DNA from 2 places in the Streptomyces sp. NPDC020780 genome. Region 2 is predicted to be linked to the other one. Evidence: predicted binding sites of a transcription regulator. Region 2 holds the regulator's gene; the other holds the start of a gene.
What was found. The regulator HspR, encoded in region 2, represses chaperone genes until heat shock. The targets are predictions, from matches to a motif close to TTGAGNNNNNNNNNCTCAA.

Region 1 (15,528 bases), on a different contig from region 2:
CCTCCTCCAGGGTGATGTCGCCACGACCGATGAGCGACTCGGTGTACAGCTTGCGCACCGAGCGCTTCTTGTCGATCAGGGTGTACATCTGCGGGTTGGTGAACTCCGGGTTGTCGCCCTCGTTGTGACCGCGGCGGCGGTAGCAGATGAGGTCGATCACGACGTCCTTGTTGAACGTCTGGCGGTACTCGAAGGCCAGGCGGGCGACGCGGACCACGGCCTCCGGGTCGTCACCGTTGACGTGGATGATCGGCGCCTCGATCATGCGGGCCACGTCCGTGGCGTACATGGAGGAGCGCGAGGACTCCGGGGCGGCGGTGAAGCCGACCTGGTTGTTGATCACCACGTGGACGGTGCCGCCGGTGCGGTAGCCGCGCAGCTGCGACATGTTGAGCGTCTCGGCGACGACGCCCTGGCCGGCGAAGGCCGCGTCGCCGTGGAGCGCGACGGGCAGGACCGTGAAGTCCGTACCGCCCTTGTTGATGATGTCCTGCTTGGCGCGGGCGATGCCCTCCAGGACCGGGTCGACGGCTTCGAGGTGCGAGGGGTTGGCGGCCAGCGAGACCTTGATCTGCTCGCCGTCCAGACCGGTGAAGGTGCCCTCGGCGCCCAGGTGGTACTTCACGTCGCCGGAGCCGTGCATCGACCGCGGGTCGAGGTTGCCCTCGAACTCCCGGAAGATCTGCGCGTACGACTTGCCGACGATGTTCGCCAGGACGTTCAGACGGCCGCGGTGGGCCATACCGATGACGACCTCGTCGAGGCGGGCCTCGGCCGCGGAGTCGATGACGGCGTCGAGCAGCGGGATGACGGACTCGCCGCCCTCCAGGGAGAACCGCTTCTGGCCGACGTACTTGGTCTGCAGGAACGTCTCGAACGCCTCGGCGGCGTTCAGGCGGCGCAGGATGCGGAGCTGCTCCTCGCGCTCGGGCTTCGGACGCGGGCGCTCCACCCGGTCCTGGAGCCACTTGCGCTCCTTCGGCTCCTGGATGTGCATGAACTCGATGCCGGTGGTGCGGCAGTACGACTCACGCAGCACACCGAGGATGTCGCGGAGCTTCATCAGCGTCTTGCCGGCGAAACCGCCGACCGCGAAGTCGCGCTCCAGGTCCCACAGGGTGAGGCCGTGCTCGGTGATGTCCAGGTCGGGGTGCTTGCGCTGGCGGTACTCCAGCGGGTCGGTGTCGGCCATGACGTGGCCGCGGACCCGGTAGGAGTGGATCAGCTCGAAGACCCGAGCCGCCTTGGTGACGTCGTCGTCGTGCGAGGCGTCGATGTCCTTGAGCCAGCGGACCGGCTCGTAGGGGATGCGCAGCGCCTTGAAGATCTCGTCGTAGAACTCGTTCTCGCCGAGCAGGAGCTGGGACAGGACGCGCAGGAACTCGCCCGAGGCGGCGCCCTGGATGACCCGGTGGTCGTACGTCGAGGTCAGGGTCATGACCTTCGAGATGCCCAGCTTGTTCAGCGTGTCCTGCGAGGTGCCCTGGAACTCGGCCGGGTAGTCCATCGCGCCGACGCCCATGATGAGGCCCTGTCCGGGCATCAGGCGGGGCACCGAGTGGACGGTGCCGATGCCGCCGGGGTTCGTCAGCGAGGCGGTGACGCCGGTGAAGTCGTCCATGCCCAGCTTGCCGACGCGGGCGCGGCGGACGATGTCCTCGTACGCCTGCCAGAACTCGAAGAAGTTGAGCGTCTCGGCCTTCTTGATGGCCGCGACGACCAGCTGGCGGTCGCCGTTCGGCTTGACCAGGTCGATGGCCAGGCCGAGGTTGATGTGCTCCGGCTTGACCAGGGTCGGCTTGCCGTCCTTGACCGCGAAGGAGTAGTTCATCGACGGCATGGCCTTGAGGGCCTGCACCATCGCGTACCCGATGAGGTGCGTGAAGGAGATCTTCCCGCCGCGGGCGCGCTTGAGGTGGTTGTTGATGACGATGCGGTTGTCGAAGAGCAGCTTCACCGGGACGGCGCGGACGGACGTGGCCGTCGGCAGCTCCAGCGAGGCGTTCATGTTCTTCGCGACGGCGGCCGACGGGCCGCGCAGCGTCACGTACTCAGGGCCGGCCGGGGCCTCGGTGGAGGCCTCCTCCTTTGCGGGCGCCGGGGCGGCCTTCGCCGGCGCGGCGGCCGGTGCGGCCGCCTTGGCCGGGGCTGCCGCCTTGACCGGTGCCGCGGGCTGCGCGGCCGGGGCGGGAGCCGCCTCGGCCGGCGCCGGGGCGGGAGCCGCGGGTGCCGGAGCCTTGGCCGGAGCGGCGTTGTCGACCGCGTTCACGGCCGGCGCGGCCGGCGCGGCCGCAGCTGTGGGAACGGGCTTGTCCGCCGTGCCGGACGTGCCCGGCTTGTAGTCGGCGAAGAAGTCCCACCAGGCGCGATCGACCGAATTGGGATCCTGCAGGTACTGCTGGTAGATCTCGTCGACGAGCCACTCATTGGGGCCGAAAGCGGCGGCCGGGTTGGAACCGGAGCCTGCTTCTTGATCGGTCGAGATGCTCGAGTTACTGGGGGACTGAGACGACACGGCGGCAACCGCCCTCTTCCGCTTCACAAGGTGATGGACAGCGGGAATCAAGGCTACGCCTCCCCAACCGTAACGTGCAGGCCGGGCCGGTCTTCGTCGTGCACATCACATCCGAAGCCGGGTTTCGGTGCATGAAATGGCGGGAAACAACCGGGGTTCCGCTGCACTTCGGGTACGCGAGGCCGGTGGTACGGCCCCCTGGACCGTATCTCTTCTCGGGCGACGAGGAGAACGAGGCCCTCCAGGTCGAACGCACGGTCAATCCCAGAGCTGCGGGTTCCCCGGAAGGGTGACTTGAATCCGGCAGCCCCGAGCCGATTCGGCCACACCGATGCGGCCGCCGTGCAGATCCACCGCCCACCGGGCGATGGCCAGCCCCAGACCGGTGCCTCCGTCGCTGCCGGGGCCGTGCGGGGACGGCGCCCGGCCCCGGTTGAACCGCTCGAAGACCCGGTGCCGCTCCGTCTCCGGGATGCCCGGACCCTCGTCGATGACCTCGAGCTGCAGCGACTCGGGATGGTCCCCGCGCCGCGCCAGCACCGTGACCCGGCCGTGCGGCGGGCTGTGCTTGACGGCGTTGTCGATCAGGTTGGCGACCACCTGGTGCAGCCGCTCGACGTCCGCGTACGCCGTCAGTTCGGGCGGCGACACGTCGAGATGCAGATGGACGTCCGTACGGGAGTGGTTGCCGGAGCCCGACGAGAGCCGGCGCTGCGAGGCCGCGAGATTGGCCTCCTTCAGCACGCCCGACAGATAAGGCCACACCTCGAAGCGGCGCGCCTTCAGCGCCACCACTCCGTTGTCCAGACGGGAGAGGTCCAGCAGGGTCTCCACCAGCCTGCCCAGGCGCTCGGTCTGCTTCAGCGCCGTCCGCATCGTCTCGGGATCGGCGGCCGACACCCCGTCCACCACGTTCTCCAGGACGGCCCGGAGGGCGGCGATGGGTGTCCGCAGTTCGTGGGAGACGTTGGCGACCAGCTCCTTGCGGTGCCGGTCCTCCGCCTCCAGGTCGTCCGCCATGCGGTTGATCGTCTGCGCCAGGTCGCCGAGCTCGTCACGCCGCCCGGCACCGCTCACCCGCCGCGTGTAGTCGCCGTGCGAGATCGACCGGGCCACGGCCCGCATCTCGTCCAGCGGGGCCGTCAGACCGTGGGCCACGAACTGGGTGATCAGCAGGGTGGCTATCACCGAGAAGACCGTGATGAACCGGAACTCGGTCCTGGTCCGCAGGGCGACGATCAGCAGACCCGTGGTGATGAACACCGAGATCACGACGAGCGTGCCCAGCTTCGCCTTGATCGAGAAAGGCCGCAGTCCGGAGCCGGGCCGCGTCATGGCGCCGGTGTCTCCAGGGCGTACCCGACGCCGTGCACGGTACGGATGCGCTCGGCGCCGATCTTGCGGCGCAGGGCCTTGATGTGGCTGTCGACCGTGCGGGTACCCGAGGCGTCCGCCCAGTCCCATACCTCGGCCAGGAGCTGCTCGCGGGAGAGCACGGCGCGCGGGGTGTTGGCGAGGCAGACCAGCAGGTCGAACTCGGTGGGCGTGAGGTGGACGTCGTCCGCGCGCACCCGCACCCGGCGCTGCGCGTGGTCGATCTCCAGTTCTCCCAGGCGCAGGATGCCGCTGCGCGGGGTGACGGCGGCCAGCGCGGCACGCTCGACCCGGCGGAGCAGGACGTGGACCCGCGCGGCGAGCTCACGCATGGAGAACGGCTTGGTCATGTAGTCGTCGGCGCCGACCCCGAGGCCGACCAGCATGTCGGTCTCGTCGTCGCGTGCGGTGAGCATCAGCACCGGTACCGGGCGCTGGGCCTGCACGCGGCGGCAGACCTCCAGGCCGTCGAAGCCCGGAAGCATGATGTCGAGCACCATCAGGTCGGGCTGCCAGGCCTCGGCCGCGTCCACCGCGGCCGGTCCGTCCAGCGCGGTCTGCACCAGAAAGCCCTCGGCCCGCAGCCTGGCGGAGATGGCGTCGACGATCGTCGGGTCGTCCTCGACCACCAGCACCCGGCGCTGAGCCCCGGGGGTGGCCGCGACGCCGTTGTGGGTGGTGTGTGTCTGTTCCATCGCCCCGCCCCTGCCCGTCCTCGCGGAGGCCATTCCCCCGGAGGCACGGTTGTCGCTTGTGGATGTCGTCGGTGATCCCTTGTGCCGTTCAGCAGCGTAGAGGCAGAGGACGGCTCCCGGCTACGCAGGGTGTTGTACGACGTGAAGCCGTTACCCCCTCGGTCACGCCGGAGTACGCCCCCGGAGCGCTCCCATCCGTGGGGTGCGGGGACTCCGGGGGCCGGGATGCGGTCAGTGCGCCGCGCGTGCGAGATGGACCACGTCCGGCACACCTCGGGCAACGGCTACTTCTTCGGTCCGTACCGCGTGGAATCCGGCATTCCGCAACGCTTCCCCGAAGGCCGGTGACGGCTGCGCGGACCACACGGCGAGGACCCCGCCGGGCGTCAGCCGCGCCCGGCAGGCGGCCAGTCCGGTGGGCGAATAGAGGCCTTCGTTGTCCTCGGTAACGGTCCATTCCGGGCCGTTGTCGATGTCCAGGCACAGTGCGTCGTAACGCTCCGTGGTCGTCCGGAGGTGGTCGACCAGGTCCGTCCGCAGGATGCGGGTCCGCGGGTCGGCGAGGGCCGCGGCGGAGATCCGGCCGAGCGGCCCCTCGGTGTGCCAGTCCACGATGGCCTGCTCGCGCTCGACGACGAGGATCCGGCCCCACCGCGGCTCGGCGGCGGCCCGGACCAGCGAGAAGCCCACACCCAGTCCGCCGACGAGCACGGAGGGATCCGGCCGGCCGGCGGGCAGCGCGTCGAGCGCCGCGTCGATCAGCAGCCGCTCGGAGCGCCCGTCCGAGGTGTCCATCAGGAAGCATCCGTTGGCGATGATCTCGAAGTCGTCACCGCGCTCCCGCAGGACGACCTCGCCGTACGGCCCCTCGCGCCGGTCGAGCGTGACGGGACGGGGGGCGTGGGTGGCGGGCATGGGCGCGGTCTCCGGTCTCGGGTCGGGGCTGACGGTGCCGATCCGGGCCATCCTCCCCGTTCCCCGCCCGAGGGGACCAGTCGATTTCCTCCGACTCACCCCTGAGTGCCGGGCGCCCGGGCAGCCGGTCGGTGGACGGGGGCGGGATGCGCGAGTGTCGAGCACCTCCGCCGGTTCGCCGGGCGTGGGCGGCGGCCCGGTCCGCGAGGGCCTCGGCCGGTGAGCGGAACGCGGCCGGAAGCTCCGGGGCGGCCGGGTGAGGGGAATGACGGCGTCCCTCGTGGTGCTGCCGTAGAGGTACGCGCCCTGCGTCGCTCGCCGTGCCGCACGTCCGGGTGGGGCGGGGTTGCGGGGACGTGCGGGCGCAGTGTCCGGGCACTCGGCCGGCCGGCTTCGCGCCCGAGGCCGGGGCGTCCGGCGCCGGACCTCCGCGTTCTGCGATTCCCGCAGGTCGGGGCGGGGCGCGGGGTGATCGCTGAGAGCGAACACCGGGTGGGGAACATTCGGCGGCTCACAAGCATTGAGTCGGCATAGCTCAACTTGCCTGCTGAAGGGGAGATCATGACTGCAGAGTCCCGTGCGTCCGAGGCGTCCACGCCGATCGACCTGCCCGTGCTGCCGCTCGACGACGAGGTCGTCCTGCCCGGGATGGTCGTACCGCTCGACCTGTCCGACGCGGAGGTGCGCGCCGCCGTCGAGGCGGCCCAGGCCGTCGCGCGGTCCGGCGGCGGCAAGCCCGAGGTGCTGCTCGTGCCGCGCATCGACGGCAACTACACCGGGACCGGTGTCCTGGGCACCGTCGAACAGGTCGGACGGCTCTCGGACGGGGACCCCGGGGCACTCATCCGGGCCCGCGACCGGGTGCGGATCGGTGCCGGGACCAGCGGTCCCGGAAACGCGCTGTGGGTGGAGGGCACCCGGATCGACGGCTCCGTGACCGACGGGTCGCCCGGCCCGGCGGCGGAGCTGGCCAAGGAGTACAAGGCCCTCGCCACCAGCTGGCTGAAGAAGCGCGGTGCCTGGCAGGTCGTGGACCGGGTCCAGCAGATCGACGACATCTCCGCCCTCGCCGACAACTCCGGGTACTCGCCCTTCCTGACCACGGCCCAGAAGGTGCGGCTGCTGGAGACCACGGACCCGGTCGCCCGCCTGAAGCTCGCCATCCAGTGGCTGAGCGAGCACCTCGCCGAGCAGGACGTGGCCGAGTCCATCGCCAAGGACGTCCAGGAGGGCGTCGACAAGCAGCAGCGCGAGTTCCTGCTGAGGCGCCAGCTGGAGGCCGTACGCAAGGAGCTCTCCGAGCTCAACGGCGAATCCGGTTCCGGCGCCGACGAGTCCGACGACTACCGGGCCCGTGTCGAGGCCGCCGACCTGCCGGAGCACGTGCGTGAGGCCGCGCTCAAGGAGGTCGACAAGCTGGAGCGCGCGTCCGACCAGAGCCCGGAGGGCTCCTGGATCCGCACGTGGCTCGACACCGTCCTGGAACTGCCGTGGACCGAGCGGACCGAGGACGCCTACGACATCAAGGGCGCCCAGGAGATCCTCGACGCCGAACACGCGGGCCTGCAGGACGTGAAGGAACGCATCACCGAATACCTCGCCGTGCGCAAGCGGCGTGCCGACCGGGGGCTGGGTGTCGTCGGCGGCCGGCGCGGCGGTGCCGTACTGGCGCTGGTCGGGCCGCCCGGTGTCGGCAAGACCTCGCTCGGCGAGTCCGTCGCCCACGCCATGGGACGCACGTTCGTCCGGGTCGCGCTCGGCGGTGTCCGGGACGAGGCGGAGATCCGGGGCCACCGGCGTACGTACGTCGGCGCCCTGCCCGGACGCATCGTGCGGGCGATCAAGGAAGCCGGTTCGATGAACCCGGTGGTCCTGCTCGACGAGATCGACAAGGTCGGGTCCGACTTCCGGGGCGACCCGGCCGCCGCCCTTCTCGAAGTGCTCGACCCGGCGCAGAACCACACCTTCCGCGACCACTACCTCGAGGTCGAACTCGACCTCAGCGACGTGGTGTTCCTGGCCACGGCCAACGTGCTCGAAGCCATCCCGGAGGCTCTGCTCGACCGCATGGAGCTGGTCCGGCTGGACGGTTACACGGAGGACGAGAAGGTCGTCATCGCCCGTGACCACCTGCTCCCGCGCCAGCTGGAGCGGGCCGGGCTGGAGAAGGACGAGGTGAGCCTCGACGAGTCCGCCCTGCGCAAGCTGGCCGGCGAGTACACCCGGGAAGCCGGCGTACGCAACCTCGAGCGGGCCGTCGCCCGGCTCCTGCGCAAGGTCGCGGCCCAGCACGAACTCGGCGAGCGCGAGCTGCCGTTGACGGTGTCCGACGGCGATCTGCGCGGCCTGATCGGCCGGCCGCACCACGTCCCCGAATCCGCCCAGGAGCCGGCCGAGCGCCGGACCGCGGTGCCGGGGGTGGCCACCGGCCTCGCGGTCACCGGAGCGGGTGGCGACGTGCTGTTCGTCGAGGCGTCGCTGGCCGACCCGGAGACCGGCGCGTCCGGACTGACCCTGACCGGTCAGCTCGGCGACGTGATGAAGGAGAGCGCGCAGATCGCCCTGAGCTTCCTGCGGTCCCACGGCGCGGAGCTGGAGCTGCCGGTCGCGGACCTCAAGGACCGGGGAGCGCACATCCACTTCCCTGCGGGCGCGGTTCCCAAGGACGGCCCGAGCGCCGGTATCACCATGACCACGGCGCTGGCCTCGCTGCTCTCCGGGCGGCTGGTCCGCACGGACGTGGCGATGACCGGCGAGGTCTCGCTGACCGGACGGGTGCTGCCCATCGGCGGCCTGAAGCAGAAGCTGCTGGCCGCGCACCGGGCCGGCATCACCACCGTGGTGATCCCCAAGCGGAACGAGCCCGACCTGGACGACGTCCCGGCCGAGGTCCTCGACAAGCTGGAGGTCCACCCGGTGACCGACGTCCGGCAGGTGCTGGAGATCGCTCTCGCCCCGGCCTCGGCCCGGGCGCAGGACAGGATCCCGGCCGTGGCGTAGGCGCCATGCTGTGACGGGCGTGGCATCACGCGCGCGACCGGTACGGACGGCCCGTCTCTCCCGTGAGGGAGGGCGGGCCGTTCCGCCTGTCCTCGCCGGGCGGGCCCCGGCGGCATTCCCCATGCCGCCGGGGCCCGCCCGGTGAGTCGGACGGGTCAGCCGTTCGCGAGCGCCACCACGCGGTCCACGTCGCCGTTGAAGTGGTTGTGGTCGCCGACCGTGGGGCCGGACGAGGTGTACTGCCACATCGTGTAGTAGGCCCAGCCGGCCGGGAGTTCACCGACCGTGCTGGCGTACCGGGCCACCCAGAGCGGGTTGGTGGCGCCGAAGGCGGAACTGTTGCCCGTGCAGTCCTTCCACCAGCTCGTCGCGGTGTAGATCACCGCGTCCCGTCCGGTGCGGGCCTTGTACGTGTTCACGAAGTCCCGGATCCACGAGACCATGCCGGCCTGGGTCTTGCCGTAGCACTGCGCGCCGTACGGGTTCCACTCGATGTCGAGCACGCCCGGCAGCGTCCTGCCGTCCCTCGACCAGCCGCCCCCGTTGTCCACGAAATAGTTGGCCTGGGTCGCGCCGCTCGTGGTGTCGGGGGTGGCGAAGTGGTAAGTGCCCCGGATCATGCCGACGTTGTACGACCCGGTGTACTGCTGCGTGAAGTAGGTGTTCTTGTAGTACGTCCCCTCGGTGGCCTTCACGTAGGCCCACTTCACACCGCTGTTCCAGAGGGTCGACCAGGCGACGTTGCCCTGGTGGCTGCTGACGTCCACGCCTTCGGTCTGGACAGCGGTCGTACCGGTGGAGCTTCCGGTGCGCTGGCCGTCGTGCGCGACGACACCCTGGCCCATCCTGGCCGTACCGCGGTCGGGGACGGCGGCGGTGTCGGCGGCCGATGCGGCGCCCGGCAGGGCGGCCAGGAGGGTGAGGGCGGCGACGAGCGTTCCCGCCGCGGCGAAGCGCGAGCGGCGGGACGTCGTGGTTCCGGGTCTGAGCACGGGCATGTGCGTGCCTCCGAGGGCTCGGTGGGGGGAACTCGTGACGCAGGGACGGGTGCGGGACACCCCTGCGGTGGGTGCGCCATGGTGTGGACATGCCACCCTTGGCACCCATGAAGCTACGCACGTAGACCCGTGTCCGGAAGAGGGCCCGGGCGCTGCCGGAGGTCTACGCCTGCGAAATACTGGCGGAGCTGCGGCGATGGCCGGAGCTGAAAGAAACTTTCACCGGCTGGAAAGCGGACGAGGGGTGCTGACGTGCACGGCAGTGGAAGCGGAAGTGAACCGGGTCCGCCGGCCGGGAATGGTGTGGACCACGAGTTCCTGGCGCTGGAGCGTGAGTTGTCGGTCTTCCTGCGCAGGGCGCGGGCCAACTCGGGGGAAATGGCCCGCGAGGTGCACCCGGACCTCGAGGCCGCGGCCTACGGCCTCCTCGTCCGGCTCGAATCCGCCGGCCGCCAGCGCGCCACGGAGCTCGCCGCCTACTTCGGCGTGGGCAAGGCGACAATGAGCCGGCAGCTGCGGGCCCTGGAAGCCCTCGGGCTGGTGGCCCGCCAGGACGACCCGGCGGACGGCCGCGCCTCCCTGGTCCACCTCACCGACGAGGGGCTCGCCCGCTTCCGCAGCGTCCGTGACGCCCGCCGCGGCCGGTACGCCCGCAAACTGGCGGACTGGGACCGGGCCGAGGTCGCCGAACTGGCCCGCCTGCTGCACCACCTGAACACCCGTGCCGAGGACTGAGCCCGGCCGGACGCATCGAGTCCGGCCTGCCGGACTGCTCCGGGGCGGGCGGCGCGGCTACAGCTCGACGAGCATCGCGGTCGCGTCGTCGTGCGTCTTGCCCCGGCGCAGATACGTACGGGCCGTGTCGGCCCGCTCCAGCTCCCTGACGCGGTCGATCAGCCCCTGGGCTCCCGTCCCGCGCAGGAGCCCGAGGGTGGCCGTCCAGTCGCCCTCACGGAACTTCTCCGTCCATCGGCTCGCCCCGTCGGTCAGGGCGGCCAGCGCCCGGACCTCCGCGCGCGGGGTCTCACCGGCCACGGCCCGTGAGGCCACCAGAGGGTCGGCGGCGGCCGTGAAGAAGCCGCCCTCCTTATTCCTCACTCGCGCGTCCGCGACGGCGTCGGAGGCCAGGGACCCGGGCGGGAGCCGGTCGAGGCGGTCGTCGAGCACCGGGAGGACCGTGCCGTCGGGCGCCTCCAGGAGAAGCGCGGAGTCGGAGAGCACCAGGTGCTCGACCCGCTCCCGGTCCCAGCGCGCCAGGACCACCGTCGCCTGGGGGGTGCGCACGTGAGAAAGGTCACACAGGGACCGGTGTGAATCGGCGGTGCGCCGAATGGACTCCCCGAGCACCTCGGCCAGGGTCAGATCCCGTCGTGAACCGGACAGTTCGACCAGCGAGCCGCCCAGTCGCGCGGTGAACCACGGGACCGGGTGCACACAGCCGACATCGCCACCCGGCGGCGTGACGCCGTCGAGCAGGACCAGCACACCGCCCTGACCGGTGGCGGGGACCGCCGCCGCCGCCCAGTCCTCGTTGGGGCGTTCGGGGCTGCCCGGTTCGGTGGCGAGATCGATGCGCATCCGGCCAGTCTGCACGACGCCTTCACCGGGCCTGCACACCGCCGGCGTTGGGTCGTATCGGCAGGTCGGGGCGGCTCCTCGGGTGGAGGCAGGTCCTCCGCGCATATGCGGGCGCGCATCTTCCCAAAGCCGGGGCCGAAGTTCCACCTGGCGTCCCACGCATGACCCTGAGCCCCCGTGGGGAGACTTGTTCGCCAACTCGGGAGTGATGTTCACTCAATCGTGTGGCGGAGCGGTCGATGCGCGCCCCCCTCCCAAAAGCGCTGGAATGGTCAGAAGCCGTATCAGGGGTGGGGGCGCCTTTTGCACGTGACCGTGCGTCACCTCTGCTTCAAGGGTGGACGAATCAAGATTGCGAGCACCGGTGCAGAAGAAGCGGCCTCGGAGCAAGGACGGCACGCGCGAGGAGACCGGGGCGGTGACTCCGGCAGCGGGTGACGGCAAGCGGACCGTACGGGTGCGCAGCCGGCTCGTCGCCGGCGTGGCGGTCGTCGGGATCACCGTCATCGCGGCGGGCGCCCCGGCGGCCCTGGGCGCCTCCTCCGACCTCAACGAGTCCCAGCGGCTCGTCACGCTCGCCGAGCTGAACCAGCAGGCGATCTCCCTCGCGCACTCCCTCGCGGACGAGCGCGACGAGGTCACCGCCTTCATCGCGGCCGGCCGCGAGGACGACGGCGGCACGGACGGCGGCGAGCCCGCGAGCCCGGCGGCCCGGGTCGACCAGCAGGTGGACGAGATCCACGGGGCGGCCCCCGCGGCGCTTCGCCGGGACCTCTCCACCCTCCCCTCGGTGCGCCGCACCGCCCTCACCGGCAAGGGCTCCGCGATGGAGGCCTACCAGGCCTACACGGAGATCATCGCCAAGCTGCACGGCCTCGCCGCCGAGCTCGCCGACAAGACTCCGCCGCGGGCCGCCGAGGCCACCCGTGCCCCGCTGGCCCTCGGTGGCGCGGTCGAGCAGGCCTCCGCGACCCGGGGCCTGCTCCTGGCCGCGCTCTCCGTACCCGGTTCGCAACCGGCCGAGCCGCAGATCGACCCCATCACCGGGCTGCCGGTCCAGACGCAGGACGAGGGCGACGGTGAGGACGGCCGCGCCCGCGACGAGCTGAGCGCCGCGGCCCAGCAGGCACGGGTCCGTGAGCTCGCCTCCCTCGCCGACTTCGACCAGGCCGCCGGGCCCACCGCCCGTGACAAGCTGGCCTCCACGGTCACCGGGCCCGAGGTCAACAGCGCGGAGAAGTACCTCACCCGGCTCACGGACCGTCCCGAACTGTCCGACACGGAGCGGGAGTCCGACCGCAAGAAGGTGGGCGCGGCGCTCTCCGCCCGTATCGACCGCATGCGGAGCGTCGAATCGGCCCTCGGCACCGCGCAGGTCAAGCGCCTGGAGGCGCTGCGGGACGACGACGTCACCGCTCTCGAACTCCGCCTCGCACTGCTCGGTGGCTGCGCCCTGATCGCCATCGGCGTCTCCACCGCCGTGGCGCGGACCCTGACCCAGCCCCTCGCCGTCCTGCGCATCGGCGCGGCCCGTATCGCCGCGGAACCCGAGACGGCCGAACCCGTCCGCTACACCGGGCGCAACGACGAGTTCGCCCAGGTCGTGCGGTCCATCAACACCCTCCACGGCAAGCTGCACGGCCTGCACCACGGCGTCACGGGCCGGCTGGAAGGGCTGGAGTCCGAGCGCGCCGAACTGATCGCGGGCCGTGAGGCGCTCACTTCACAGCGCGCCGAACTCCAGACCCGGGTGACCGAGCTCGGCACCCAGCTGGAGCAGCTGAAGAACACGGTCCACCACACCTTCGTCAACCTCTCGCTGCGGACCCTGGGACTCGTCGAGCGCCAGCTCGGTGTCATCGAGGGCATGGAGGACCGGGAGCAGGACCCCGAGCGCCTCGCCACGCTCTTCAAGCTGGACCACATGGCCACCGTCATGCGGCGCCACAGCGAGAACATGCTGGTCCTCGCGGGCGCCGAGCACGGCCACGGGCACGCGGGTCCGATCCCGCTTGTCGACGTGATGCGCGCCGCCGTCAGCGAGATCGAGCGGTACGAGCGCGTGACGATCCGGTCCCTGCCGCCGCACGCCCGGATCGCGGGCTTCGCCGCCGACGACCTGAGCCACCTGGTCGCCGAACTCCTGGAGAACGCGACCTCGTTCTCGCCGCCGGACTCGCATGTCGAGCTCTCCGGCTGGCTGCTGGAGACCGGTGAGGTGATGCTCTCCATCCAGGACGAGGGCATCGGCATGTCGACGGTCCGGATGAGTGAGCTCAATGCCAGGCTGGCCGACCCGGCCTCCTTCGAAGCGGGTGAACAGGCCGCGGACGGGGCCGGACTGGGGCTCCAGGTGACGTCGCTGCTCGCCGCCCGCCACGGCGTACAGGTCCAGCTGCGTGAGCAGAAGGGGAGCGGGGTGACAGTCGTCGTCGTACTCCCGCAGGCTCTGCTGCCCGAGGCGCCGCCCACGGCGGCCCCGCCGGCCGTACAACTGCCGGGGGACGCCCCCGCGCTGAACCTGCCGGGTTCGGTCGCCGAGGCCAACTCCAACGCGTTGCCGCAGCGTTCGGCGGAGTCCGCCGAGGACCCGCTGATCGCGGCGGCCGAGAGGACCATCCGTGACGCCGGGGAACAGCGGCCGGCTGCCGAGAAGTCCGGGGCGCAGGGGGACACCGCCGAGGAGTCCGGCGGGCAGGGGAGCAGCGCCGAGGCGCCCGCTCCGTCCCCGCTGCCCGACGGGCCCGCTCCCGGGGCGCAGGCGCCCGGAGCGTCCGCTCCTGTCGAGACCCCGGCCGAGACCACGATGCAGTTCCGCCTGCCCGGGCTCCAGGACGCCCCGGCGGAGCAGGACGCCTCCGAACCCCAGGACCATGCCGCGCCGCAGGACGCCCCCGCACGCCCGGAGCCGTCCGCCCCGCAGGACGTAACCGAGCGGCAGGACACGCCGGGACCGTACGCCGTCGGGCCTGACCGCCACGAGCGCGCCGCCGACACGAGCCCCGCGGCCGACCCGGCCGTCGCCGACGCCCTCCCCGGCCCCCGGCAGCCCCTGACCGGGCTGGGCGAGGAGGTGCCCGACCCGGCGCCCTCACCCCTGCGCCTCACGGACAAGGGGCTGCCCAAGCGCACGCCCAAGATCGTGGCTCCCGCCGCCGCCCCGGTCGCCGAACGCCGGAGCGGCGTGGACAAGGAGGCCCTGCGGCGCAAGCTCGGCGGTTTCCACCAGGGCGCGAAGGAGGGCCGGCGCGACGTCGAGGCGGAGATCACCGGGGACACGGACGCGCGGAGCACGGACCGGACCGGCCGTGCGGAGCCGGCCGACCGTGCGCACGGTCGCATCGATGAAACGGGGGACACAGTCGAGGAGGCACACAGGTGACCGCATCCAGCACATTCGGGCTGAGCTCCGAGGCCCGGAACCTGCACTGGCTGCTGAACAATCTCGTGGAGGAGGTGCCGGGGGTCCACTCGGTCACCGTCGTGTCGTCCGACGGGTTGATGCTGCTCTCCTCGGACCCCGGCCTCGCGACGGCCCGGGCGGAGGGGCGGCCGGAGGGCCCGAAGGGCTCCAGCGCCGACCTCGCCACCATCGTCTCCGGCATCGGGTCCCTCACGATCGGTGCCGCGAAGCTGATGGACGGCGGCGGCGTCAAGCAGACGATGGTCGCGATGGACGAGGGCAGTGTCTTCGTCATGTCGATCAGTGACGGCTCCCTCCTCGGTGTGCACGCCACACCCGACTGCGACATGAGCGTCGTCGCCTATCACATGGCGCTCTTCGTCGGCCGTGCCGGACACGTACTCACCCCCGAACTCCGCAGCGAGCTGCGCACATCGATGGAGAGCGCCCTGTGACGTCAGCTGCCGAGCCCGTACGCAAACTCCCCGTCCGGGGGTCCGACCGCAAGCCCGCCCGGGTCCGCCCGTACTCCCTCACCGGCGGCCGTACCCGCTTCGGCCACGTCCTGCTCGTCGAGACGTTCGTCGCCGCGCTGGAAGCCCCCGAGGAGCGGCGCGAGCTCACGAACGGGAACCTCGCCTCACGGGTCATGCCCGAGCTCCGCGCCATCGTCGAGCTCTGCCGTCGCATGCGTACGGTCGCGGAGATCTCGGCGCTGCTGAAGATGCCTCTCGGTGTGGTCCGGGTGCTGCTGAGTGACCTGGCCGACCAGGGAAAGATCCGCGTGTACGGAACCGGTCACGGTGCCGGCCAGCCCGACCGCGCACTGCTCGAAAGGGTGCTCAATGGACTCCGTCGTCTCTGAGGCGCCGCTCTTCACCCCGCGCCGGCCGGGGCCACCGGACTTGGCCGACGAGGAAGCGGTGCAGGACTGGCAGCTCGACCACAGCCGCGCTCCGGTCGCCACGAAGATCGTGGTGGCGGGCGGCTTCGGGGTGGGCAAGACGACCTTCGTCCGTTCGGTCTCCGAGATAACCCCGCTCCAGACCG
Region 2 (15,528 bases):
CCGAAGTACTCCGGCTCGCCGTGTCCGCCGCCCTGCCCGCCGCTCCCGTGCCCGCCTCCCCCCGGGTGTCCGCCGCCCCCGTGCCCGCCGCTGTACGGGGCGCCCTGGGGGCCGCCGTACGGTGCGCCGCCGCCGCCCGTGGGAGGCCACGACTGGCGGCCGTACGGCGGCGGTGGTGCCTGCGTGCCGTACGGCTGTTGCTGCTGCGGGTGTTGTTGCGGTGTGCGGTTGTCCCGGCCGCGTCCGATCCTGAATCCAGCCACGTGTCGAACGTACCTGGTCCGCGCGGACGCGGTGTGGGGGCCGGGGGAACAAGCGGCCCATTGCGGCCTAGCTGTGACATCCCCTAGGGGGACCCTGGGGGGTCTGCCCGCCCCCGGTGGTGGTCCTGGCCCGCGCAGCCGGACCCGTACCCGCGCCGCACACGCGGAAGCGGCCGGTCCTGCCCCCGAGGCAGATCCGGCCGCTTCCGTGCGGGTGGGAGGGACTACTTGACGGGCTCGGGCTCCGGCACGTCCGCCGTCTCCGCCTCGCCCGAGGGGTCGGCGGGTGTCTTCACCGACTCCAGCAGCAGCTGGGAGACGTCGACGACCTGGACCGACTCCTTCGCCTGGCCGTCGTTCTTCTTGCCGTTGACCGAGTCGGTCAGCATGACGAGGCAGAACGGGCAGGCCGTGGAGACGATGTCGGGGTTGAGGGAGAGGGCTTCGTCGACGCGCTCGTTGTTGATGCGCTTGCCGATCCGCTCCTCCATCCACATCCGCGCGCCGCCGGCGCCGCAGCAGAAGCCGCGCTCCTTGTGGCGGTGCATCTCCTCGTTCCGCAGACCCGGCACCTTCGCGATGATCTCGCGCGGGGGCGTGTAGATCTTGTTGTGGCGGCCCAGGTAGCAGGGGTCGTGGTAAGTGATCAGACCCTCGACCGGCGTCACCGGGACCAGCTTGCCCTCGTCCACCAGATGCTGGAGCAGCTGGGTGTGGTGGATGACCTCGTACTCGCCGCCGAGCTGCGGGTACTCGTTGGCGATCGTGTTGAAGCAGTGCGGGCAGGTGGCGACGATCTTCTTCGCCGACTTCGCCTTCTTCGTCGAGTCGTCCTCGTCATCCTCACCGAACGCCATGTTCAGCATCGCGACGTTCTCCTGGCCCAGCTGCTGGAACAGCGGCTCGTTGCCCAGGCGGCGGGCGGAGTCACCGGTGCACTTCTCGTCGCCGCCCATGATCGCGAACTTGACGCCCGCGATGTGGAGGAGCTCCGCGAAGGCCTTCGTCGTCTTCTTGGCCCGGTCCTCGAGGGCGCCCGCGCAGCCGACCCAGTACAGGTAGTCGACCTCGGCGAGGTCCTCGACGTCCTTGCCGACGATCGGCACCTCGAAGTCGACCTCCTTGGTCCACTCCACACGCTGCTTCTTGGCGAGCCCCCAGGGGTTGCCCTTCTTCTCCAGGTTCTTGAGCATCGTGCCCGCCTCGGACGGGAACGCGGACTCGATCATCACCTGGTAGCGGCGCATGTCGACGATGTGGTCGATGTGCTCGATGTCGACGGGGCACTGCTCCACGCACGCACCGCAGGTGGTGCAGGACCACAGCACGTCCGGGTCGATGACACCGTTCTCCTCGAGCGTCCCGATGAGGGGGCGCTCGGCCTCGGCCAGGGCGGCCGCGGGGACGTCCTCGAGCTGCTCGGCCGTGGCCTTCTCGTTGCCCTCCATGTCCTTGCCGCCGCCGGCCAGCAGGTACGGGGCCTTGGCGTGCGCGTGGTCGCGCAGGGACATGATCAGGAGCTTCGGCGAGAGGGGCTTGCCGGTGTTCCAGGCGGGGCACTGCGACTGGCAGCGGCCGCACTCGGTACACGTGGAGAAGTCGAGGATGCCCTTCCAGGAGAACTGCTCGACCTGGGAGACACCGAAGGTGTCGTCCTCGCCCGGGTCCTCCCAGTCGATCTCCTTGCCGCCGCTGGTCATCGGCTGGAGGGCACCCAGCGCCGACGAGCCGTCCGCGTTCCGCTTGAACCAGATGTTGGGGAAGCCGAGGAAGCGGTGCCAGGCGACACCCATGTTGGTGTTCAACGACACGGTGATCATCCAGATCAGCGAGACGCCGATCTTGATCATCGCGACGAAGTAGATGAGGTTCTGGAGGGTCCCGAGCGCGAGGCCCTTGAAGGCGAGCACCAGGGGGTACGAGACGAAGTACGCGGCCTCGTAGCCCTCGACGTGGTGGATCGCGCCCTCGAGGCCGCGCAGGGTCAGGATCGCCAGGCCGATGGCGAGGATGACGTATTCGACGAAGTACGCCTGCCAGGCCTTGGAGCCGGCGAAGCGGGACTTGCGGCCGGCGCGGGAGGGCAGGTTCAGCAGCCGGATGGCCATCAGCGTGACGATGCCGAGCACCGTCATGATGCCGATGAACTCGATGTACAGCTCGAACGGCAGCCAGCCGCCGACGATCGGGAGTACCCAGTCGGCCTGGAAGAGCTGTCCGTACGCCTGGAGCAGCGTCGGCGGCAGGGTCAGGAAGCCGATCGCGACGAACCAGTGTGCGAAGCCGACGATGCCCCACCGGTTCATCCGGGTGTGGCCGAGGAACTCCTTGACCAGGGTGATCGTGCGCTGCTTGGGGTCGTCGGTGCGGCTGCCTGCCGGGACCGGCTGTCCGAGGCGGACGAACCGGTAGATCTGCGCGACGGCTCGGGCGATGAGCGCAACGCCGACGACGGTCAGCACCAGCGACACGATGATCGCGGCGAGTTGCATGTGGGGCTCCTCGGGCCTGCGAGGGTGGGATCCAGCGGAACAAGCGATTACTAAGCAGTAACTTAATCAGTCTGTGCTGACACTATCCACTTATTCCGCCACGCTGTAGTTGGGCAGGCGGTGATCTGTGTCGCTCAGGCGGGCTTTTCCCCGCCGGGCCAGGGTGCGGAACTCCGTGCGCAGGTGGATCCGCACGGACCGCGCCATGATCGCCAGGTCCAGCCATGTTCCATGATGCTCCGCGTAGTGCGCGTCGAGCAGGGCGGGCTCGTCCCAGGGCATACCGGAGCGGGCCCGCACCTGCGCCAGGCCGGTCAGGCCGGGGCGCAGTTCCCGGCGCCACCGGCCGGCCGCCGCCTCGAGAAGAGCCGGATCGTCCGGGCGCAGGGGCGGCGGGCCGACCAGTGAGAGCTCTCCGCGTACGACGTGGACGAGCCGGGACAGCAGGTCCAGGCGGAATCTGCGGGTGTGCAGCGAACGCAGCTCGAAGGGGTGTCCGCCGAGGCCGGCCCGAATCTCGCGGCGCAGTACGCCGCCGCGGCCGCGGGGTCGCCGGACGGCGAGGGCGAGGGCGGCGAGGGCGAGCGCCGGGGCGGCGAGGGCCAGGAACGCCGATCCGAGTACGAGGTCGAGGGACCGCTTGACGGTCACCGCCTCCAGGGCTTCGGTGACGCGGCCGAGGGTGCGGCCGACCGCCCGGACGGCCGCCTGTGCGGCGGGGTGCCGTCTCCTTCGTGGCGCAGTCTGCTTCGGGTTCCGCATGGGTGCCTGCCCGTGATCGGTGACGTGCCGTTATGACCGTCTCGCTGCAATTTGTGACAGAACGATCCCACGGTGCGAAGGTGGGTGGGGGGCATGGGCCCCACCGTGTGCCGGGTGTCGCGATCAGGTGCCCGTCCCCAGCGTCGCCGGGCTTGTACCGCCGGGCCTGAAACTCGGGAAACGGCTGTTCGCGGCGGGTGCGAGCACATAAGTTGAGCGTAAGTGGCTCAGGTCCTTTGACTCCGGGGCGGGTGTGATGCATCCTTGAGTCAGATCCACTCAAGTAGTCAGTTGGAGGAATCGAAATGGCACGTGCGGTCGGCATCGACCTGGGCACGACTAACTCCGTCGTCAGCGTTCTCGAAGGCGGCGAGCCCACCGTCATCACCAACGCCGAAGGCGCCAGGACCACGCCGTCCGTCGTCGCCTTCGCGAAGAACGGCGAGGTGCTCGTCGGCGAGGTCGCCAAGCGTCAGGCGGTCACGAACGTCGACAGGACGATCCGTTCGGTCAAGCGCCACATGGGCACTGACTGGAAGATCGAGCTCGACGGCAAGAACTTCAACCCGCAGCAGATGAGCGCCTTCATCCTGCAGAAGCTGAAGCGCGACGCCGAGGCGTACCTGGGCGAGAAGGTCACCGACGCGGTGATCACCGTTCCGGCGTACTTCAACGACTCCGAGCGTCAGGCGACGAAGGAGGCCGGCGAGATCGCGGGCCTGAACGTCCTGCGCATCGTCAACGAGCCGACGGCCGCCGCGCTGGCGTACGGGCTCGACAAGGACGACCAGACGATCCTCGTCTTCGACCTCGGTGGCGGCACCTTCGACGTGTCCCTCCTGGAGATCGGCGACGGCGTCGTCGAGGTGAAGGCCACCAACGGTGACAACCACCTCGGTGGCGACGACTGGGACCAGCGCGTCGTCGACTACCTGGTGAAGCAGTTCGCCAACGGGCACGGCGTGGACCTGTCCAAGGACAAGATGGCTCTCCAGCGTCTCCGCGAGGCCGCGGAGAAGGCGAAGATCGAGCTCTCGTCCTCGACCGAGACCACGATCAACCTGCCCTACATCACGGCGTCGGCCGAGGGCCCGCTGCACCTGGACGAGAAGCTCACGCGCTCGCAGTTCCAGCAGCTCACCGCGGACCTCCTGGACCGCTGCAAGAACCCGTTCCACAACGTCATCAAGGACGCGGGCATCCAGCTCTCCGAGATCGACCACGTCGTTCTCGTCGGCGGCTCGACCCGTATGCCGGCCGTCGCCGAGCTCGTCAAGGAGCTCACGGGCGGCCAGGACGCCAACAAGGGTGTGAACCCGGACGAGGTCGTCGCCATCGGCGCCTCGCTCCAGGCCGGTGTCCTCAAGGGCGAGGTCAAGGACGTCCTGCTCCTCGACGTGACCCCGCTGTCCCTCGGCATCGAGACCAAGGGAGGGATCATGACCAAGCTCATCGAGCGCAACACCACGATCCCGACCAAGCGTTCCGAGATCTTCACGACGGCCGAGGACAACCAGCCGTCCGTGCAGATCCAGGTCTACCAGGGCGAGCGCGAGATCGCGGCGTACAACAAGAAGCTCGGCATGTTCGAGCTCACCGGCCTGCCGCCGGCCCCGCGGGGCGTGCCGCAGATCGAGGTCGCGTTCGACATCGACGCCAACGGCATCATGCACGTCGCCGCCAAGGACCTCGGCACCGGCAAGGAGCAGAAGATGACCGTCACCGGTGGCTCCTCGCTGCCGAAGGACGAGGTCAACCGGATGCGCGAAGAGGCCGAGCAGTACGCCGACGAGGACCACCGCCGTCGTGAGGCCGCCGAGTCCCGCAACCAGGGCGAGCAGCTCGTCTACCAGACGGAGAAGTTCCTCAAGGACAACGAGGACAAGGTCCCCGGCGACGTGAAGACGGAGGTGGAGACCGCGCTCACCGAGCTGAAGGAGAAGCTCAAGGGCGAGGACACCGCCGAGATCCGTACGGCTACCGAGAAGGTCGCGGCCGTCTCCCAGAAGCTGGGCCAGGCGATGTACGCCAACACCCAGACCGAGGGTGCGACGCCGGGCGCCGGGGCGCCGGGTGACGGCCAGGCCAAGGCCGACGACGACGTCGTCGACGCCGAGATCGTGGACGACGAGAAGGACCAGAAGGGCGGTGCGGCGTGACCGAGGAGACTCCGGGCTTCGAGGAGAAGCCTGACGTCCCCTCCGGCGCCAACTCCGACGACGCCGAACCGACGGCCGCCACCCCCTCCGAGGAGGAGGCGGCGGCCCCGGCCGGGGACGTACAGCAGACAGTGGCCCTGACAGCTCAGCTGGACCAGGTCCGCACCGCGCTCAACGAGCGCACGGGCGACCTGCAGCGGCTCCAGGCCGAGTACCAGAACTACCGTCGCCGTGTGGAGCGCGACCGGGTCCAGGTCAAGGAGGTCGCGGTCGCGGGCCTGCTGTCCGAGCTCCTGCCCGTGCTCGACGACGTCGGGCGCGCCCGGGACCACGGCGAGCTCGTCGGCGGCTTCAAGTCGGTGGCCGAATCCCTGGAGACGGTCGTCGCGAAGCTGGGACTCCAGCAGTTCGGCAAGGAGGGCGAGCCCTTCGACCCGACGATCCACGAGGCCCTGATGCACTCGTACGCGCCGGACGTCACGGAGACGACCTGCGTGGCGATCCTGCAGCCGGGGTACCGCATCGGGGAGCGCACGATCCGCCCCGCGCGGGTGGCCGTGGCGGAGCCGCAGCCGGGTGCCACGCCCGCGGCGGCCAAGGAAGAGAAGGCAGACGACGAGGAGAGCGGTGGCACCGAAGAGGTCTGACATCACGTCCGACCACTGCGGTGCACACCGACGGGGCGTGCGGCCGGCCGACTGGCCGGCCGCACGGCCGATCGTCCGGAAGGAGGGACGTCGATGAGCACGAAGGACTTCGTCGAGAAGGACTACTACAAGGTTCTCGGCGTCCCCAAGGACGCCACCGACGCCGAGGTGAAGAAGGCGTACCGGAAGCTCGCCCGCGAGTTCCACCCGGACGCCAACAAGGGCGACTCCAAGGCTGAGGAGCGCTTCAAGGAGATCTCCGAGGCGAACGACGTCCTCGGTGACCCCAAGAGGCGCAAGGAGTACGACGAGGCGCGCGCCCTGTTCGGCAACGGGGGCTTCCGGGCGGGTCCCGGTGGTGCGGGCGGCAACTTCAACTTCGACCTGGGCGACCTCTTCGGGGGAGCGCCCGGGGGCGGCGGTCAGGGCGGCGCCGGTGGGTTCGGCGGTGGTGGCCTGGGCGACGTCTTCGGCGGACTGTTCAACCGGGGCGGTGCGGGCACCCGTGTCCAGCCCCGCCGCGGCCAGGACATCGAGTCCGAGGTGACCCTCAGCTTCACGGAGGCCGTCGACGGGGCCACGGTCCCGCTCCGGATGTCCAGCCAGGCCCCCTGCAAGGCATGTTCGGGCACCGGAGACAAGAACGGCACTCCGAGGGTCTGCCCGACCTGTGTCGGTACCGGGCAGGTGTCGCGCGGGACCGGCGGCGGATTCTCGCTCACGGACCCCTGCGTGGACTGCAAGGGCCGCGGCCTCATCGCGCAGGACCCCTGCGACGTCTGCAAGGGCAGTGGCCGGGCGAAGTCGGCGCGCACCATGCAGGTGCGGATCCCTGCGGGCGTCCTGGACGGGCAGCGGATCAGGCTGCGCGGCAAGGGCAGCCCCGGCGAGCGCGGCGGCCCGGCCGGTGACCTCTACGTCGTCGTCCACGTCGGCGCCCATCCGGTCTTCGGCCGCAAGGGCGACAACCTCACGGTCACCGTGCCCGTCACCTTCGTGGAGGCGGCGCTCGGCGGTGAGGTGAAGGTGCCCACGCTCGGCGGACCGCCCGTCACCCTGAAACTCCCGCCCGGCACGCCGAACGGGCGTACGATGCGGGCCCGCGGAAAGGGTGCCGTGCGCAAGGACGGGACCAGGGGCGACCTGCTGGTCACCGTCGAGGTCTCCGTACCCGGCGACCTCGGCGCGGAGGCTCAGGAGGCCCTGGAGGCCTACCGGAAGGCGACCGCGGGGGAGGACCCGCGGGCGGAGCTGTTCCAGGCTGCGAAGGGAGCTTGAGATGGACGGCCGTCGACGTAATCCGTACCAGCTGACGGACGAATCACCTGTCTACGTGATCTCGATCGCGGCCCAGCTCTCGGGCCTGCATCCGCAGACGCTGCGGCAGTACGACCGTCTCGGCCTGGTCTCGCCCGACCGTACGCCAGGGCGCGGCCGGCGTTACTCCGCACGGGACATCGAGCTGCTGCGCACGGTGCAGCAGCTGTCGCAGGACGAGGGCATCAACCTCGCGGGCATCAAGCGCATCATCGAGCTGGAGAACCAGGTCGCCGCGCTCCAGCAGCGTGTCGCCGAGCTCTCGGCGGCCGTGGACGGCGCGGCCGTGGCCATGCAGCAGCGCGAGGCCCAGGTGCACGCCTCCTACCGGCGCGACCTCGTCCCGTACCAGGACGTGCAGCAGGCCGGTGCGCTGGTGGTCTGGCGGCCCAAGAGGCCGAAGGACTGAGACGGCCGGACAGGGCCCGCCCCCGGGGTTTCACGACCCGGGGGCGGGCCCTGTCCGCGTGGGGGCCGGAGTGCGGCGGGGAGCCGCCCGTACGGCTCGCAGGACGGCCTCCGGCCGCTTCCGTGGTGCCGGAGCCCTCAGGGGTCAGGCGTCCTGGTCCAGGATCCCCGAACGGGCGATCAGGTAGCCGAGCTGGGCGCGGCTCGTGCTGCCGAGGGTGGCCGACAGTTTGGCCACATGGGCCCGGCAGGTGCGGACGTTCATGCCGAGGCGGCGGGCGATGGAGTCGTCCACGTGTCCCTCGACGAGGAGTTGGGCGATGGAGCGCTGAACACCGCTGATGCCCGCGGGAGTCGGCTCGTACTTGATCTCTTCGAGCAGCGGGGCCGCCCTGGTCCAGAGCTGTTCGAAGACCTTGGCGAGGTACTCGACCAGGCCGGGGTGCCGTAGCTCCAGGGCGACCATGCGGTCGTCCTGGGCGGGTATGAAAGCGACGGTGCGGTCGAAGACGATCAGGCGTTCGATGAGTTCTTCGAGGGTGCGTATCTCCACGTGGTCGCCGGCCATGCGCTCGGCATAGGCGAGCGTGCTCTGGCTGTGGCGCGCGGTGTGCTGGTAAAGCGTGCGTATCCTGACGCCGCGGTGCACGACCGACAGCCCGCGCTCCAGGGACTTGCTGAGGCTGTCCTCGGGCCTCCCGCCGCCCGGCTGGACCGTGAGGACCTCGGAGCGGCATTCGGCGGTCGCCAGGTCCAGGGACGCGTTGATCCGGTTGACGCCCTCCAGCACGGTGATGGCGTGCGTGGTCGAGGGGCCCTGGGCGCTGATGTCCATGAACGGCTCGAAACACTCGGCCAGCGCCAAGGAATGCCGCCGCCGTTCCTGGATCTCGCGCTCGATGGGATGCATGTGCTGGGCCAGGACCGCCGACGGGGCGACCGGGCGGAGCCAGTCCGTGGCGTCGGGATCGGGATGCAGGAGGGCGAACTCGATCAGGCAGGGGGCTGGTTCGACCTCGGCGCGGGCGATCCGCCCGGTACGCAACGCGATGGCGTAAAGGCGCACTCCGTCTTCACACAGATCGGCGATCCCATGAGGATGTACCGGTTTTGCGGTACTTGCGCCCATATCTCCACCCCCCAGCTTCCTGCTCTTACAGGAACATGATGCATCGACTCGGTGGTGTTCGAGTGCCCAGGTGAGACATCGTCTTCAGTGCGGGGGAGAAGAATCCACAAGTGAGGACGAAGCCGACTATGTACAAGCGAATGCTTCGCTCGGCGCTTGCCGCCTCGTTCGTCGCGGCCATGGGTTTCGGGCTGTCGAGCGCGGGCGACATCGGCTGGAGCAGCGAGGCGGCTGCTGCGCCGGGTGACATCGGCTGGAACGTGCAGGCAGCAGCGCCCAAGGACATCGGCTGGATCGCTCCCCAGGGTGGCCAGGGGGACATCGGCTGGAACGCCCAGGGCGACATCGGCTGGAACGCTCCGGCTCGCACAGTCGCATGACCACCCCTCCGGACGACCGCACCTTCCGGCGGGAGATGGCTACGGCGTATCGGTCAGGGTGGCACTTCATCGATCTGCTCACGGCCCTCACCCGCCAGGGCGATTCGTTGATGGTCACCCTGTTCGGAGAGCCGATCGTCGTCGTGATGGAAACGGATGAGGACATCCGCGCCTATCGATGCCTCCGTCGGCCCCGGGGGGCTCCGCAACCGGTTCGCTGTGCCGTGAGGTACGGCATGATTTTCGTCAATCTCGATCAGCGCGACCACGAGCTGTTCGAACAAGAAGCCATTTCCGCCACCCCCCGCAGTGCCTGAACGATTCCCCCGTCGTTCCATATCGTTCAGGCGCTTCCCCCACACAACGGCGCCATCGTGACCTGAACACGGTGGCGCCGTTGTGCTGCCCGGAACCGGAAACCGGGTCCGGGCGGGTAAGGGAAGGGAAAAGGAAAAGAAAAGTGCGGCGGAAAGTGAAAGGCCGCAGGAAAGACGGAGCGAAGACGTTCAGCCCCTTCCGAGCGCCCTGTCCACGGCGATCTCGATGACGACCCGGTCCGGGTTCGGCCTCGGCGTGCGCTCGTACCGCTCCGCGTAGCGGCGTACGGCGTCGTCCACCTCGCCGGGCTCCGTGCGGACCACCGCGCGGCCCTCCAGGGTCGCCCAGCGGCGCCCCTGCATCTGGCAGACCGCGACCCGTGCCCCCTCCGGGCCGGCCGCCAGGACGTGGGCGACCTTCCGGCTGTGCCCGTCGGTGATGACGCGCGCCGTCAGCGTCTCGGGGTCGTACGTCACGCCGACCGGCACCACGTGCGGTGTCCCGTCGGGCCGCGGCGTCGTCAGCGTGCACACGTGGCGCTCCCGCCAGAAGGCGAGGTACTCGGGTCCGGGGTTGCGTACATCAGGCATGGGGTCAGCCTAGGTACAGGGGACACGAAGGGCCACGGCGGAGGCGACGGTTCAGGCTTGAGTGGAATAGACTCAACTTTGTACTCGTTGTGAGAGTCATAGTTGCCAGGCCGGATACACCAGCACGAGGAGGAGACAGCGCCCGTGGACGCCGAGCTGACCAACAAGAGCCGGGACGCCCTCAACGCGGCCACCAGCAGGGCCGTCAAGGACGGGCACCCCGATCTGACCCCCGGACACCTGTTGCTCGCACTGCTCGCCGGTGAGGACAACGCGAACATCACCGACCTGCTGGCCGCCGTCGAGGCCGACCAGGTGGCCGTGCGTACGGAGGCCGAACGGCTCCTCGGCGCGCTGCCGAGTGTCACCGGGTCGACCGTGGCGCCGCCCCAGCCCAGTCGTGACCTGCTCGCCGTGCTCGCCGACGCTGACCAGCGGGCCAAGGAGCTCGGGGACGACTACCTCTCCACCGAGCACCTGCTGATCGCCATCGCCGCGAAGGGCGGCCGCGCGGGTGAGATCCTCGACGGACAGGGAGCCGGCGCCGAGAAGCTGCTGGACGCGTTCGAGAAGAGCAGGGGAGGGCGCCGGGTGACCACTCCCGACCCCGAGGGCCAGTACAAGGCCCTGGAGAAGTTCGGCACCGACTTCACGGCCGCCGCGCGTGAGGGCAAGCTGGACCCGGTCATCGGCCGGGACCAGGAGATCCGCCGCGTCGTGCAGGTGCTGTCGCGCAGGACCAAGAACAATCCGGTGCTCATCGGCGAGCCCGGCGTCGGCAAGACGGCCGTCGTCGAGGGTCTCGCCCAGCGCATCGTCAAGGGTGACGTCCCCGAGTCCCTCAGGAACAAGCGGCTCGTCTCCCTGGACCTCGGTGCGATGGTCGCGGGCGCCAAGTACCGCGGTGAGTTCGAGGAGCGCCTCAAGACCGTCCTCTCCGAGATCAAGGAGAGCGACGGCCAGATCATCACGTTCATCGACGAGCTGCACACCGTGGTCGGCGCGGGCGCCGGCGGTGACTCGGCGATGGACGCGGGCAACATGCTCAAGCCGATGCTCGCCCGCGGTGAGCTCCGCATGGTCGGCGCCACCACGCTGGACGAGTACCGCGAGCGCATCGAGAAGGACCCCGCCCTGGAGCGCCGGTTCCAGCAGGTCCTGGTCGCCGAACCGTCCGTCGAGGACACCATCGCGATCCTGCGCGGCCTCAAGGGCCGCTACGAGGCCCACCACAAGGTGCAGATCGCGGACTCCTCGCTGGTGGCCGCCGCGACCCTCTCCGACCGCTACATCACCTCCCGCTTCCTCCCCGACAAGGCCATCGACCTGGTCGACGAGGCGGCTTCCCGGCTCCGTATGGAGATCGACTCCTCGCCCCTGGAGATCGACGAGCTCCAGCGCGCCGTCGACCGCCTGCACATGGAGGAACTGGCCCTGAAGAACGAGTCCGACGAGGGTTCCAAGCAGCGGCTGGCGAAGATCCGCCGCGACCTCGCGGACAAGGAGGAGGAGCTGCGCGGCCTGACCGCCCGCTGGGAGAAGGAGAAGCAGGGCCTCAACCGCGTGGGTGAGCTCAAGGAACGTCTCGACGACCTGCGGGGTCAGGCCGAGCGCGCCCAGCGCGACGGCGACTTCGACACCGCCTCCAAGCTGCTGTACGGGGAGATCCCCGGCCTGGAGCGAGAGCTGGCCGAGGCGGCCGAGGCCGAGGCCGAGCAGGAGGCCGCCAAGGACACCATGGTCAAGGAGGAGGTCGGCCCGGACGACATCGCCGACGTCGTCGGCGCCTGGACCGGCATCCCGGCCGGGCGGCTCCTGGAGGGCGAGACCCAGAAGCTGCTGCGCATGGAGTCCGAGCTGGGCAGGCGGCTGATCGGCCAGACGGAGGCCGTGCGCTCCGTCTCGGACGCGGTCCGGCGCACCCGTGCGGGGATCGCCGACCCGGACCGGCCCACCGGATCGTTCCTCTTCCTCGGACCGACCGGTGTCGGCAAGACCGAGCTGGCGAAGGCGCTGGCGGACTTCCTGTTCGACGACGAGCGGGCCATGGTCCGCATCGACATGAGCGAGTACGGGGAGAAGCACAGCGTCGCCCGTCTCGTCGGTGCCCCGCCCGGCTACGTCGGCTACGAGGAGGGCGGCCAGCTCACCGAGGCGGTGCGCCGCCGTCCGTACAGCGTCGTCCTGCTGGACGAGGTGGAGAAGGCCCACCCCGAGGTCTTCGACGTCCTGCTCCAGGTACTGGACGACGGCCGGCTCACCGACGGGCAGGGCCGGACGGTGGACTTCCGCAACACCATCCTGGTCCTGACCTCGAACCTGGGCAGTCAGTTCCTGGTCGACCCGCTGACCGAGCCCGAGGTGAAGAAGGAGCAGGTCCTGGAGGTCGTGCGGGCCTCGTTCAAACCGGAGTTCCTCAACCGGCTGGACGACCTGGTCGTCTTCTCCGCCCTGTCCGGTGACGAGCTGGCCCATATCGCGGGCCTCCAGATCGGCCGCCTCGCAGGCCGGCTGGCCGACCGCAGGATCACTCTCGACGTCACCCCGGACGCACTGGCCTGGCTCGCCGTGGAGGGCAACGACCCGGCGTACGGCGCCCGGCCCCTGCGCCGGCTGATCCAGACCGCGATCGGTGACCGGCTCGCGAAGGAGATCCTCGCGGGCGAGGTCAAGGACGGTGACACGGTCCGGGTGGACCGGGCCGGAGACGGGCTGACCGTGGGAGCCGCGCCGGCGGCGAAGAAGCTCTGAGGGCGGCCCTCAAGGAGCCGCGGCGGCGGCGAAGGGCCCGCTGGACCGGGCCCGGTGTCCCCCCGGCCGGACGTTCGCGTTCCGGCCGGGGGGACACGTGTGTGCGCGGTCCGCCCGCAATCATGCGTGCATGCGGCACGCACCGCCTGACGGGCAGCCCCCGAAATCGAGCCGAAATCTCTCGCTCGGTGGCCGAATTGAAGGAGGAGGCGTTCGTGGATGTCGCCGCACTTTGTATCCCGGCCATACATATTTCCCTCCTTGCTCGGAGCCGGATCCGTTCCCGCGCGGGTGATCGGGCCCCGCTCGATATCAGGACACTCCGGACTCTTTTCCTTCCTTACGAGCGCAGCGTTCCTGAATTCGGAAACCGGTAAGGTGCGGGCATGAAGGAGCGGATACCCGGTGAGGCGGACGCGGAGCCGAAGGATTGCAGAAGTGACAGTCTTATTCGCCGAAGCGAATTCCGTACTCTGTGGGCGGCTTTCGCTCAGTCGGTCCTGGGTGACCAGCTGGCCCGGGTGGCGCTCTCCCTGCTGGTTTTCGAACGCACCGACTCGGCGGGCTGGACCGCGGCGGCCTACGCCCTGACGAGCCTGCCCGCCCTGCTGTCCGGAGTGCTCCTGACCGGACTGGCGGACCGTTTCCCCCGGCGCACCGTCATGATCGGCTGCGACCTGGTCCGTGCCGTCCTCGTCGGGCTGATGGCCCTGCCCGGTACGCCACTGCCGCTGCTGGCCGCCCTGCTGGTGCTGGCACAGCTCGCCGAGGCTCCGTTCGGCGCCTCGCAGGGCGCCCTGATGCCGGCTGTGCTCGGCACCCGCCTGTACGAGCGGGGGCAGCGGGTCATGCTCATCACCCACCAGGCCGGGCAGCTCGTCGGCTTCGCCGTCGGCGGGGTCCTCGTGGTGTGGCTGGGCAGCCACGTCTCCCTGGGACTGAACGCGGTCACGTTCCTGGTCTCCGCCCTCCTGATCCGGCTGGGAGTGAAGGCGCGGCCCGTGGACGAGAGCGCCGACGCCCGGCCCAAGCGGATGAGCGCGCAGGTCGGCAGCGCCGCCGCGCTGATCTGGTCGGACCCCCGGCTGCGCTCCCTCGTCGCGCTCGGCTGGCTGGCGGGGTTCATCGTGCTCCCGGAGGGCCTGGCCGCCCCCTTCGCGGAGGAGGCCGGCGGGAGCGCCGCGTCGGTGGGACTCCTGCTGGCCGCGCACCCCGCGGGCATGGTCGTCGGCGCCGCCCTCCTGGGGCGGGCGGCCGTCGGCGCGGAACGCCGCAGGCAGCTGCTCGGGCCGCTTGCGGTGGGCTCGAACGTTCCGCTGCTCGTCTACTGGGCGGACCCCGCCGTGGGGCCCGCCCTGCTGGTGCTGCTGGTGTCGGGCATCTGTTCCGCGTACCAGATCACCGCCGGAGCCACCTTCGTCCTGCTCACCCCGGCCGGCCAGCGCGGTCAGGCCCTGGGGCTGGCGAGGTCGGGACTGACCGCCATGCAGGGGATCGGTGTCGCGGCGGGGGGCTTGGCGGCGGAGCTGTCCGGGTCCTCCGCCCGGACGATCGGCGGGGCGGGCCTCGTCGGGACGATCTGCGCGATCGCCGTCGCGGTCTCCTGGGCGCGGGCCCGGGAGACGAGCGCGGGGACGATTCCCCTGAGCGCGTAGGACTACCGGCCGCGAGGGCGGCTAGGGTCGACGGCAGGAAACCACGAGCGATCCACAGGAGTACCCAGCGATGTCTATCGACCCGTCCTCGATCCCCAACTTCGGCGGCCAGCCCGAGCCGCAGGCGGCAGGACCCGAGGGTCCCGTGGTCCCGGACCAGGACCTCGTCAAGCAGCTCCTCGAGCAGATGGAGCTGAAGTACGTCGTCGACGACGAGGGCGACCTCGCCGCGCCGTGGGAAGAGTTCCGCACGTACTTCATGTTCCGCGGCGAGGAGGAGCAGCAGGTCTTCTCGGTGCGTACGTTCTACGACCGCCCGCACGCCCTGGACCGGCGTCCCGAGCTCCTCGACGCGATCGACGACTGGAACCGCCGCACGCTGTGGCCCAAGGTCTACACCCACTCCCACGAGGGCGAGGAGGGTGCGGCGGCCTCCGTCCGGCTGATCGGTGAGGCGCAGATGCTCATCGGTACCGGCGTCAGCCTGGAGCACTTCGTCTCCTCGACGGTCAGCTGGGTCCGGGCCTCCATCGAGTTCGACAAGTGGCTCGTGGAGCGTCTGGGCCTGGAGCCCGGCGAGAAGAAGACCGAGGGCGAGGGCACCGAGCAGTCCACCGAGGGCTGACCCGGGAACGGCGCGCCGGTCCGGCACGGTGC

Region 1: a site for HspR is predicted at 6,020-6,038, ahead of lon (endopeptidase La). Genes of this name have one in related genera too.

Annotation. Positions count from the first base shown of each region.
Region 1 is NZ_JBIRTB010000001.1:338,994-354,521, forward strand. Features, by position in the region: gene ACH4VO_RS01560 (multifunctional oxoglutarate decarboxylase/oxoglutarate dehydrogenase thiamine pyrophosphate-binding subunit/dihydrolipoyllysine-residue succinyltransferase subunit) at 1-2,515, opposite strand, end outside; gene ACH4VO_RS01565 (ATP-binding protein) at 2,774-3,850, opposite strand; gene ACH4VO_RS01570 (response regulator transcription factor) at 3,847-4,584, opposite strand; gene ACH4VO_RS01575 (spermidine synthase) at 4,816-5,499, opposite strand; gene lon (endopeptidase La) at 6,061-8,499, shown strand; gene ACH4VO_RS01585 (lysozyme) at 8,655-9,497, opposite strand; gene ACH4VO_RS01590 (MarR family winged helix-turn-helix transcriptional regulator) at 9,750-10,232, shown strand; gene ACH4VO_RS01595 (hypothetical protein) at 10,290-11,075, opposite strand; gene ACH4VO_RS01600 (nitrate- and nitrite sensing domain-containing protein) at 11,440-14,457, shown strand; gene ACH4VO_RS01605 (roadblock/LC7 domain-containing protein) at 14,454-14,933, shown strand; gene ACH4VO_RS01610 (DUF742 domain-containing protein) at 14,930-15,343, shown strand; gene ACH4VO_RS01615 (ATP/GTP-binding protein) at 15,324-15,528, shown strand, end outside.
Region 2 is NZ_JBIRTB010000006.1:339,191-354,718, forward strand. Features, by position in the region: gene ACH4VO_RS14340 (Yip1 family protein) at 1-263, opposite strand, end outside; gene ACH4VO_RS14345 ((Fe-S)-binding protein) at 488-2,755, opposite strand; gene ACH4VO_RS14350 (sugar transferase) at 2,846-3,517, opposite strand; gene dnaK (molecular chaperone DnaK) at 3,823-5,676, shown strand; gene grpE (nucleotide exchange factor GrpE) at 5,673-6,323, shown strand; gene dnaJ (molecular chaperone DnaJ) at 6,417-7,601, shown strand; gene ACH4VO_RS14370 (heat shock protein transcriptional repressor HspR) at 7,603-8,049, shown strand; gene ACH4VO_RS14375 (helix-turn-helix transcriptional regulator) at 8,194-9,177, opposite strand; gene ACH4VO_RS14380 (5'-nucleotidase) at 9,306-9,557, shown strand; gene ACH4VO_RS14385 ((2Fe-2S)-binding protein) at 9,554-9,874, shown strand; gene ACH4VO_RS14390 (TIGR03618 family F420-dependent PPOX class oxidoreductase) at 10,064-10,465, opposite strand; gene clpB (ATP-dependent chaperone ClpB) at 10,610-13,216, shown strand; gene ACH4VO_RS14400 (MFS transporter) at 13,603-14,871, shown strand; gene ACH4VO_RS14405 (YbjN domain-containing protein) at 14,942-15,496, shown strand.